One region of the Bacillus cereus group sp. N8 genome, then DNA from elsewhere that is predicted to be linked to it. Evidence: riboswitches for the same ligand, from Rfam matches in the RefSeq annotation. Region 1 holds a riboswitch; each other region holds the start of a gene.

Region 1 (3,172 bases):
GGTTCTGGCGCTTCAATATACTGCTGTATTAAAGTAATTCCATCAATAGGTTCTTCAAACGTCGGACCATCCAAATATTGTTCTAAAGCATCAATAGAATGAAAAAGTTGAACACCAAGGCCTTTACCTGCACGGTTATGCTTTGTAATGAGCGGTACTTCCCCTAACTCCTTTGCTGCTTTTACTATATTATCACGGCCAACAGCACCAATCGTTTTCGGCACTTGTATGCCAAAATTTCTTAATGCTGCATATTGATTCAATTTACTTACTTCAAGACGTAATGCACGAGATCCATTAAATACTGTTCGCCCGTATCCCTCTAACCAAGCAAGGACTCCTTCAGTCAACTCAGGTGCATATCGATGCCCTCTCGTATGTGAAGAAGCACTCATGCGGCTATAAAAAACACCTTGGGGAGGTTCTTTTTCTAACGAAAGTGTTCCCTCATCTAAAAACCATTCCTCATACGGTAACTCCAGTTCTTCCAACCTTTTCACCAAATGATCCGTCCATTCCTTATTCTCATGTAATATGTAAATTTTACTCATTTGTAATCAATTCCTTTCTTTTCAACTCAACTAATGGCATCACTTTTTCAGAAAATCGTTTCATCTCTTCAAGCTGTGGAGAAAATTGTAAAAGTAATAACGTAACACCTACTTTTTCAAAAGCGAGTATCCTTTCTGCAATTTGTGCTGGTGTTCCGATTAGATTAGGACGTAACCCACGATTGGATACAGAATAATCATTTAGCTTCACTTGCTGTTCCAAATGCGATTTACTAATAAAATCTTGGTAACCCGCATAACCTAAAGCATCATCTTTCACGTCCGTTATGCGTCTCCATTCTTCTAATGCCTCTTCTTCTGTATCACGACAAATGACGTAAGCCGCGAGTCCGAATGACTGCAATGGCTCCTCTGTTACTTTCTTTCTACGATTCTTCATATCTTCTATTTTCACAGACACCTCTTCCACTGTTCCTCCATGCATCACATATGCATCCGCGTGGTTTACAATTACCTCTTTTCCTCGCTCACTCTCACCACCTGCATAGATCTTAATTCCTTGTTTCTGCACAGGTTTTGGACTTAAATGTGTATTATGAAGCTCATAAAAGTTCCCTTTATAAGAAAACGCTTCTTCTTTCCAAAGCTCCTTCAAAACTGTTACAAATTCCTCTGTGCGATTATACCTTTCATCATGTGCGGTAAATACCCCACCATACTGTCTCGCTTCTTCTTCCCACCATGCTGAAACCACATTTAATGTAAAACGACCATTACTTAATTGATCGATATTCGCTGCCATTTTCGCTGTAACTGCTGGATTATGGAAGCCAGGTCTTACAGCTGTCATAATCTCTAATCGATCCGTTACTGCAGCAAGTGCTGCCGCAGTTGTCCATGCTTCTAAACTTGGTGCTGAAACACCTTTTATATCATTTAAGTTTAATTCTGCAATAAGAGTTGTTGAAAAACCTAATTGTTCTGCCGCTTGCGCTGTTTGTTTTGCATACTCAAACGTAGGCGGCATAGATTCATCATCTACATTTCGAAGCCATCCCCCAAAAATCGGTAACCAAAAACCATACTCCACTACATATTCCCCCTCTACCTTTTAGCCATAAAAAAAGCTACTCTTATCGAAATAAGAGTAGCCTTCTTGACTAAGTGAACCGCTCTTATCTTTCAGGTGTTTCTTCACCTGCAGGATTTGGCACCTTTCGTCTAAAACGAGGTTGCCGAAGTTTCATAGGGCCCGTCCCTCCACTTCTCAACATAAGAATTGTTTGATTTTTATTTATTATAATCATCAGAATAATAAAAATCAATCATTTAATACTTATTTTTCCGATACGCATTAAATGATATATAAAAAACCATATTGTTATAGAGAATTATAGGAGTATTATGTTGTTTTACTTTGGGATATATAAAGGGGTATGTTGTATCATGTCGAAAACATCATTTATAACCAATTTGCCTTGCTTCTATTGTAAAAACACATCAAAATAAATACGAACCAAAAGAGGAATAAATAACATGAAAAATAAAAGATGCGAGAATTGTGGTTCTACTAACTTTAAAGAGGGACGAGTTGGAAGTGCTTATCATGCGTATGTTTGGACGATGAACCTAGTAGGTTCTTTTCAGGGGGAAAGCGTTCTAAACTGTTAACAACATTTTGTTTAGAGTGCGGTGAGGTGAAATCATTTAGAGTTGAAAAACCTGATAAATTCAAAGAATAAAATATATTCAAGAATAGATAATAGTACAAAAAAACCATTCCTCATAACCTATAAATGGGATACCGCCAGCATTTTGGAAAATAACCACGCTAAGAGTATGCAAGATTTCATACAGTTTTTCGACTCATTCAGTAACAAACAAGAACCTTGAAACCACGCCAGGATAGGAATTTATAAAAAGATGAATAGAGTTATAGAAAAAGAAAAAGGCGAATTCCTTTTGAAAGTAGGGATTCGCCTTTTTTTTGCTACCGATAATGAGACATTATGTTAACCTAACATGAATATAATATACAAAAGGAATTTATAAGATTTGACGAGAATAAAATTGTATTAAAAGGATATCGGAGGTTTTTTATGAAACTAGTAGGACAGCAAATATATCTTCGACTTTACAAAATTTCTGACGCGAGCGAGTTAGCTAACTTACATACTAGAAATCGCGAATTTTTTCAACGAGTTTGTCCATTACTCCCAGAAGTCTTTTATACAGAAGAACATCAAAAAATACGCATTGAACGGGCATTAAAAAAGAAAGATGAAAACCAAGTATACGCTTTTGGAATCTTTTTAAAAGAAACTGATAAACTTATCGGAGACATTTCATTAACTCAAATTACTAGGGATCCCTTCCAAGGCTGTTATACGGGATTTACCTTAGATAGGGAGCATAATTCAAGGGGCTATACAACAGAGGCTCTTCAACTTGTTGTAGACTTTGCTTTTAGAGAATTGAAACTACATAGAATTGAAGCAGGAGCTGTGCCTGACAATATAGCATCTATACGTGTATTAGAAAAAGTAGGATTTAAAAAAGAAGGTATAGCTAAAGAAAATGTAAAGATTAATGGCAAGTGGACAGATCATCAAATATTAGCTATCATCAACAGCTTGGATGTATAAGCACCTTTCACTTCC
Region 2 (3,172 bases), on a different contig from region 1:
AAAATCATATTTCTTTTTTCTTTCCGGAGAAACGGATAGTTCATTTGCAATCGTATCAATACGACCAGAATCTAATAAACCAAATAATCCTTCAAAATCAGAAACATTCCATTCTACTTTATATCCAGCTTTTTTAGCAGCTGCTTCAATAATTTCAGCATCAAAACCTTTTACTTTCTCACCCTCTTTAAAAATAAATGGACTACGACCTGCAGAAGTCCCAACTTTCACTACTTTTTCATTCGTTTTTTCACTTGATACGTTTGAACCACATGCAGACAAAGCTCTAACTGATAGTGTTAATGCTATCGTTAGTAATAATGACGATTTCCTCATAACTCTTCCTCCTAAATAACGAAATGATTTCCTTCTTCAGATGCATTTAATTGTCGTAAAAACTTTTTCGTACGTTCATTTTGTGGGTTTCTAAAAATCTCTTTTGGCGTTCCCTGCTCTACGATAATTCCATCCGCCATAAATATAATGCGATCCGCCACCTCTTTTGCAAAATTCATTTCATGTGTAACAATAACCATCGTTATATGCTGTCTTGCCAAGTCTTTAATAACTTGCAGTACCTCATTAACTAATTCTGGATCAAGCGCAGAAGTCGGTTCATCAAACAATAATACAACGGGATTTAAAGCCATTGCTCTAGCAATCCCTACCCTTTGCTGTTGCCCCCCTGATAACATCGTTGGATAAAAATCTTCTTTATCAGCTAATCCTACTTGTTTTAATATTTCTCTCGCTATTCTCTTTGCCTCTTCTTCACTTTTTTTCTGTACAACCGTTAATGGCGTTGTAATATTTTGCAGTGCTGTTTTATTTTTGAATAAATTATAGTTTTGAAAAACCATAGCTGTTTTTTGCCGTAATTGTATTATTTCTTTTTTATAAATTTTCTTCACATGAATCTCTAAATCTTCAATTCTAATACTTCCATCATTCGGTTGTTCTAATAAATTCAAACATCTCAATAGGGTCGATTTCCCTGAACCAGAAGGTCCAATAATTACTACCACTTCCCCTTTTTTCACAGTAAGTGAAATTCCCTTTAACACTTCATTAAGTTTGTAGGATTTATACAAATCACTTATCTCAATCACATACTTCACCTCATTTCTGTTATAAATACGGCGCATCAAGTTTCTTTTCTAATTTTTTCTGCCCCCAGCTAATTGCAATTGTAATAATCCAATACACAATCGCTACCGCTAAATAACTTTCCATATAACGATACGATTGAGCAGCTAACATTTTCGCTTGTGCTAAAATTTCAGCCACCCCAAGCGCAAAAGATAACGAAGATTCTTTTAACAATCCAACAAAATTATTTCCAAGTGACGGCACTGCTACACGAATAGCCTGCGGAAAGATAATTTGCCGCATGGCTTGTGCTTTTGTCATCCCTACTGATAAACAAGCATCCATTTGCCCTGATTCAACAGCATTTAATGAACCTCGAATTATCTCTGACAAATAAGCAGCATTATTTAAACTGAGACCAATTAAGGTTGCTTGCATAGCTGTAAGTACTGTAAAAGCCGGAAATATTTGTGGCAATCCGAAATACAACACAAACAATTGAACTAATAACGGTGTTCCTCTAAAGAAAGAGATATACACCCTTGCAATTGGATATAAAAATTTCGGTTTGTTTTTTGTTATGATTGCCAAGCCAATCCCTATAAAGAAAGAAATAATCATGGAAACAACAGTAATCCCTAAAGTTATGTATACATACTTAAATAATTGCGGAAAACTTTCTAAAAAATACGTTGCATCAAATTTCATTCTATCCCCCCTCTCTAAACAAAAAGCTCTTCTTATACATATAAGAAGAGTTGAATGTTAATCCATTTCCCCCCATCTTCCAAACGCATCATTCGTTTGCTGGAATTAGCACAGTACTTTTATAGCCTGTTGCTGAGATTTCATCGGGCCAGTCCCTCCATCTCTCTTGATAAGAAAACTAATAAATTTTTCCATTTATTAAGTTGTTATTATGAAGAATACAGATAAATTAAAACAATGTCAATAGGAAAACTAAGAATTAAATTTATACTTATTTCGTACATACAAACAATATGCCATCAAAATTACTCTTCTTTATACACCGTACACAAAAAGCCGGTACTTCTAACAAACTTAGAAATACCGGCTTCCAATCTTTTATTCTTATAACTTATGATATTTATTTCATCTTATGTACTTCAGCAACTAACTTTCCGCCTTGTATGCCCATATATAGCTTAACAGGCGCATCATTCGTGTTTTCAAACACTAAATCTAAATAAGGATACGCAATTGTAGCATCTCTTCCCTGCGGGACATAACCTACTGTTTTAGAATGTGTAGTTCTCTCTACCATTTTCAAACCAGCTTGATCTGCTGCATTGTATAGAGTTGATGATGTTTGACAAACGCCACCACCATAACCATCTACTAATTTACCATCTACAATTTCTTTACCTAATTGATATCCTTTATCTGGCGTTGTATCACCGATTAATGCATTGAAAGAGAAACTGTCTCCTTTTGCTAATACAACTCCATTTATGCTCGCTGCCGACAAACGAATATTCTCAATACGGCCACCTGCTGATCCACCTAAATTCGTTTCATATCTACCAATTACCGTGCCACTTCCTTGCGCATCACTTAATGTTGCGATAGGCTTTTTCTCAACAATAGGTAATTGATATGAAGAATCCCACATACCTACGTTTAATAATTTATCTACTAATTCTTTTTCCATTAATTCATAAGAAGGTTTTCCTTCTTGCCAACTTCCATCAGGAGCTATACGTGAAGGAACCATCTTTTTGTCAACGCTTTTCCCAACTTCACTTGCAACCTTCGTTACCGATTTTTTGAATTTCGCTTCATCTTCAAAATAACCTAAACTTGATAAATCTAATTTTTTTACTTCAGTACCAGTACGCGCATCAACCAAGCTAATTGAATCCTGTACATCAGCCTTAGCCTCTACAACGTTCCCACCAATATCACTCACTAATGCCACATCACTTACTTTTGCGCCACAACCACTTACTACAGCTACGCATAGTACCCCAACTAATATACCCTTTACTTTTCGGAACAATATACTCTCTCCTTTTCCCCCAACATTATTTCTTAAGTATTATTTCATTTTATGTATGTTTTG
Region 3 (3,172 bases), on a different contig from region 1:
AGGTACCGAAGCTACAGCCCTAATAGAAAACGAAGAAAAAACAGTGCTATATGTATATACACCAATGTGTGGAACATGCCAATTAGCAAAAAAGATGTTAACAGTCGTTGAGATGACAATTGAAGAGTTGAAAATTGGAATGTTAGATTTAAATTATGCTCCGCATTTAGCGAAAGAGTATGGAATCGAAAGTGTACCGTGTTTACTTGTTTTTGAAAATGGGACACTCATGAAGAAGATATATGCATTTCATTCGGTTGAATATTTATATACGGAATTAAAGTAGGCGGCAAAGTTTTTGCCGCCTCGACATATTTCTTGGGAAATATGTCGAGATGCAGGGTGGTTACAGTATTTGTCGAGCGAAAGTAACAGGATTGCTCTTTAGTGAGAGGGAATGGTATGTGTAATAGAAAGTGATATGAAGGATGTGATTTAGGGTGAAATTATATTCTTTGCTGCAATCATTTGTAAATTATGCTAATGGTCAATATCATTTAGAACCGCTTTTAAGACAAGGAGAAAAAACTGTTAATTTCCGCTTTGGAGATGAAAGTTGTTCGTTACAAATTTCAAGAGATTATATAGAGCTGCTACATGAGGAAAGAGGAACGGAGCAAATTGTTTGTGTAGATGAAGAAGATGTAAAACAATTGGTGAACGGCAATGTAAGATTGCAAATGTTAATGAACGATGGACGTGTACAGTATTCGGGAACGTATCGAACGATGCTATTAGTTGAATCAATGTTTCATATATGTAAGCCGATGTCAGTGGGTGCTTAAAAGTCTGAAGTTTCTTTTTTTACGAAAATTTCTGTTGACATGCCGTATGGATATTGATACAATTCAATTCATAAAATATAGACAATTTAATAAATTTCAAATCAGACGAAAATTTAATCTGATTTCTCTTATCAAGAGAGGTGGAGGGACTGTGCCCTGTGAAGCCCGGCAACCGTCAACTTATGTTGAAATGGTGCCAATTCCTGCAAAGCAAATGCTTTGAGAGATGAGAGAGAGGGATAATGTTGTTATATACGCATATAAACCTTTCTGCTTCTCTAAAGCGGAAAGGTTTTTTTGTTGTTTGAATGTGGCGGACATTCAAATAATAAAAGTAGTGATAACGGTAGAACCTGCATCAAAAATAAAAAATTGCGGAGTCTATCCAAAGTTTTATGAAATCCAGCTCCAGCGGCTAGAATGTTCGATGGCTTCGCTTCTTCCTATGAGGCAAGAAACGCCTCTACGTCAGAAGCTCCATCCACTTTACATTCTAAACGAGCCGCTTGCGCTTTTTAAACAAAAAAGGGGTGAACATCATGATCTTATTAGAAAATGTAAAGAAAATATATAAATCAAAAAGCGGTGATGTCACTGCTGTAGATAACGCCAACTTACAAATAGAGAAAGGCGAAATATTTGGTGTTATCGGATATAGTGGCGCTGGGAAAAGTTCTTTAATTAGATTGTTTAATCAGTTAGAGAAACCAACGTCTGGTCAAATTACAATCGCAAATCGTGTCATTTCAGCAATTACAGGAAGTGAACTTCGTAAGGCAAGACAAGAAATCGGAATGATTTTTCAGCACTTCAACTTACTTTGGTCACGAACTGTACGCGAAAATATCGAATTCCCACTTGAAATTGCGGGTGTGGATAAGGCGAAGAGAAGAAAACGTGTTGATGAGTTAATTCATCTCGTTGGATTAGAAGGAAGAGGAGACGCATATCCATCTCAGTTAAGTGGTGGACAAAAGCAGCGCGTTGGGATTGCAAGAGCGTTAGCAAATAATCCACAAGTACTTTTATGTGATGAAGCAACGTCAGCTCTTGATCCAGAAACGACGGATCAAATTTTAGATTTATTATTAGATATTAATAAGCGTCTAGGCTTAACAATTGTATTAATTACACATGAGATGCACGTGATTCGGAAGATTTGTAATCGTGTTGCGGTAATGGAGCAAGGAAAGATTGTAGAAAGTGGTCCTGTACTTGATGTATTTCGTAATCCACAGCAAGACATTACAAAACGATTTGTACAACAGTTAACTGATTCTGAAGATACAAATGAAACGATTGAAAGCTTAATTGAAAAATACCCAGATGGAAAAGTAATTCGCTTGCAGTTTATCGGTGAGGCTGTAGAAAGGCCGGTTCTTCAAAGATTAATGCAACGCAGTGATATAGAAGTTAGCATTTTGCAAGGAAATATCGCACAAACGAATAACGGTTCTTACGGTAGTTTAGTCGTTCATTTAAATGGTGAGGAAACAGCAATCCAGCAAGCAATAGAAGGGATTCATCAAGATCAAGTAGAGCTGGAGGTGATTGCGCATGGATAAGTTAATCGCAAATGTTGATTGGAATCAAATGCTAGAAGCGACTGGTGAAACGTTATATATGACGGCAATCGCAGCGCTTGCCACATTTGTTTTAGGACTTATTTTAGGACTATTACTCTTTATGACAGCGAAAGATAATTTATGGGAAAACAAAGCAATTAATACGGTGATTGGAGCGTTCGTAAACATTTTCCGTTCGATACCGTTCATCATTTTAATTATTTTATTAATCCCGTTCACAAAGATTCTTCTTGGAACAATACTTGGAGCGAGTGCAGCGCTGCCAGCTTTAATTATTGGAGCGGCACCATTTTACGCGAGAATGGTTGAAATCGCACTTCGTGAAATTGATAAAGGCGTAATTGAAGCTTCAAAAGCGATGGGGGCAAAAACAAGCACAATTATTTTGAAAGTGTTAATTCCAGAGGCGTTACCAGCGTTAGTATCGGGTATTACGGTAACGACAATTGCTTTAGTAGGTTATACAGCAATGGCGGGAGTTGTTGGTGCTGGTGGCCTTGGAACACTTGCTTATTTAGAAGGGTTCCAGCGAGGAAATAACGATGTAACAATCGTTGCGACAATTTGTGTATTACTAGTTGTATTTTTCATTCAGTGGATTGGTGATAGTGTAACGACTCGAATAGATAAAAGATAATGAAAATGGGGGTATTTAAAATGAAAAAATTATTACTTACGGCACTTATTTCAACTTCAATTTTTGGGTTAGCTGCTTGTGGTGGGAAAGATAAAGATGAAAAGAAACTTGTTGTTGGTGCTTCTAACGTACCGCACGCTGTTATTTTAGAAAAGGCAAAACCT

What was found. Region 1 has a riboswitch for S-adenosylmethionine ahead of JDS80_RS23585 (LLM class flavin-dependent oxidoreductase). Riboswitches for the same ligand answer to the same signal wherever they lie in the genome.
Region 2: another riboswitch for S-adenosylmethionine. It lies ahead of JDS80_RS07630 (amino acid ABC transporter permease); the one in region 1 lies ahead of JDS80_RS23585 (LLM class flavin-dependent oxidoreductase).
Region 3: another riboswitch for S-adenosylmethionine. It lies ahead of JDS80_RS20685 (methionine ABC transporter ATP-binding protein); the one in region 1 lies ahead of JDS80_RS23585 (LLM class flavin-dependent oxidoreductase).

What each region holds. Positions count from the first base shown of each region.
Region 1 covers NZ_JAEHBK010000023.1:33,888-37,059, forward strand. Annotated here, with positions in the region: gene JDS80_RS23580 (ATP-grasp domain-containing protein) at 1-551, opposite strand, end outside; gene JDS80_RS23585 (LLM class flavin-dependent oxidoreductase) at 544-1,602, opposite strand; SAM riboswitch class I at 1,685-1,791, opposite strand; partial or broken gene JDS80_RS23590 (hypothetical protein) at 2,049-2,254, shown strand; gene JDS80_RS23595 (GNAT family N-acetyltransferase) at 2,612-3,157, shown strand.
Region 2 covers NZ_JAEHBK010000003.1:241,267-244,438, forward strand. Annotated here, with positions in the region: gene JDS80_RS07620 (amino acid ABC transporter substrate-binding protein) at 1-336, opposite strand, end outside; gene JDS80_RS07625 (ATP-binding cassette domain-containing protein) at 348-1,109, opposite strand; gene JDS80_RS07630 (amino acid ABC transporter permease) at 1,129-1,797, opposite strand; SAM riboswitch class I at 1,867-1,973, opposite strand; gene JDS80_RS07635 (VanW family protein) at 2,198-3,109, opposite strand.
Region 3 covers NZ_JAEHBK010000016.1:21,525-24,696, forward strand. Annotated here, with positions in the region: gene JDS80_RS20675 (thioredoxin family protein) at 1-286, shown strand, start outside; gene JDS80_RS20680 (hypothetical protein) at 441-785, shown strand; SAM riboswitch class I at 911-1,018, shown strand; gene JDS80_RS20685 (methionine ABC transporter ATP-binding protein) at 1,325-2,350, shown strand; gene JDS80_RS20690 (methionine ABC transporter permease) at 2,343-3,008, shown strand; gene metQ (methionine ABC transporter substrate-binding lipoprotein MetQ) at 3,029-3,172, shown strand, end outside.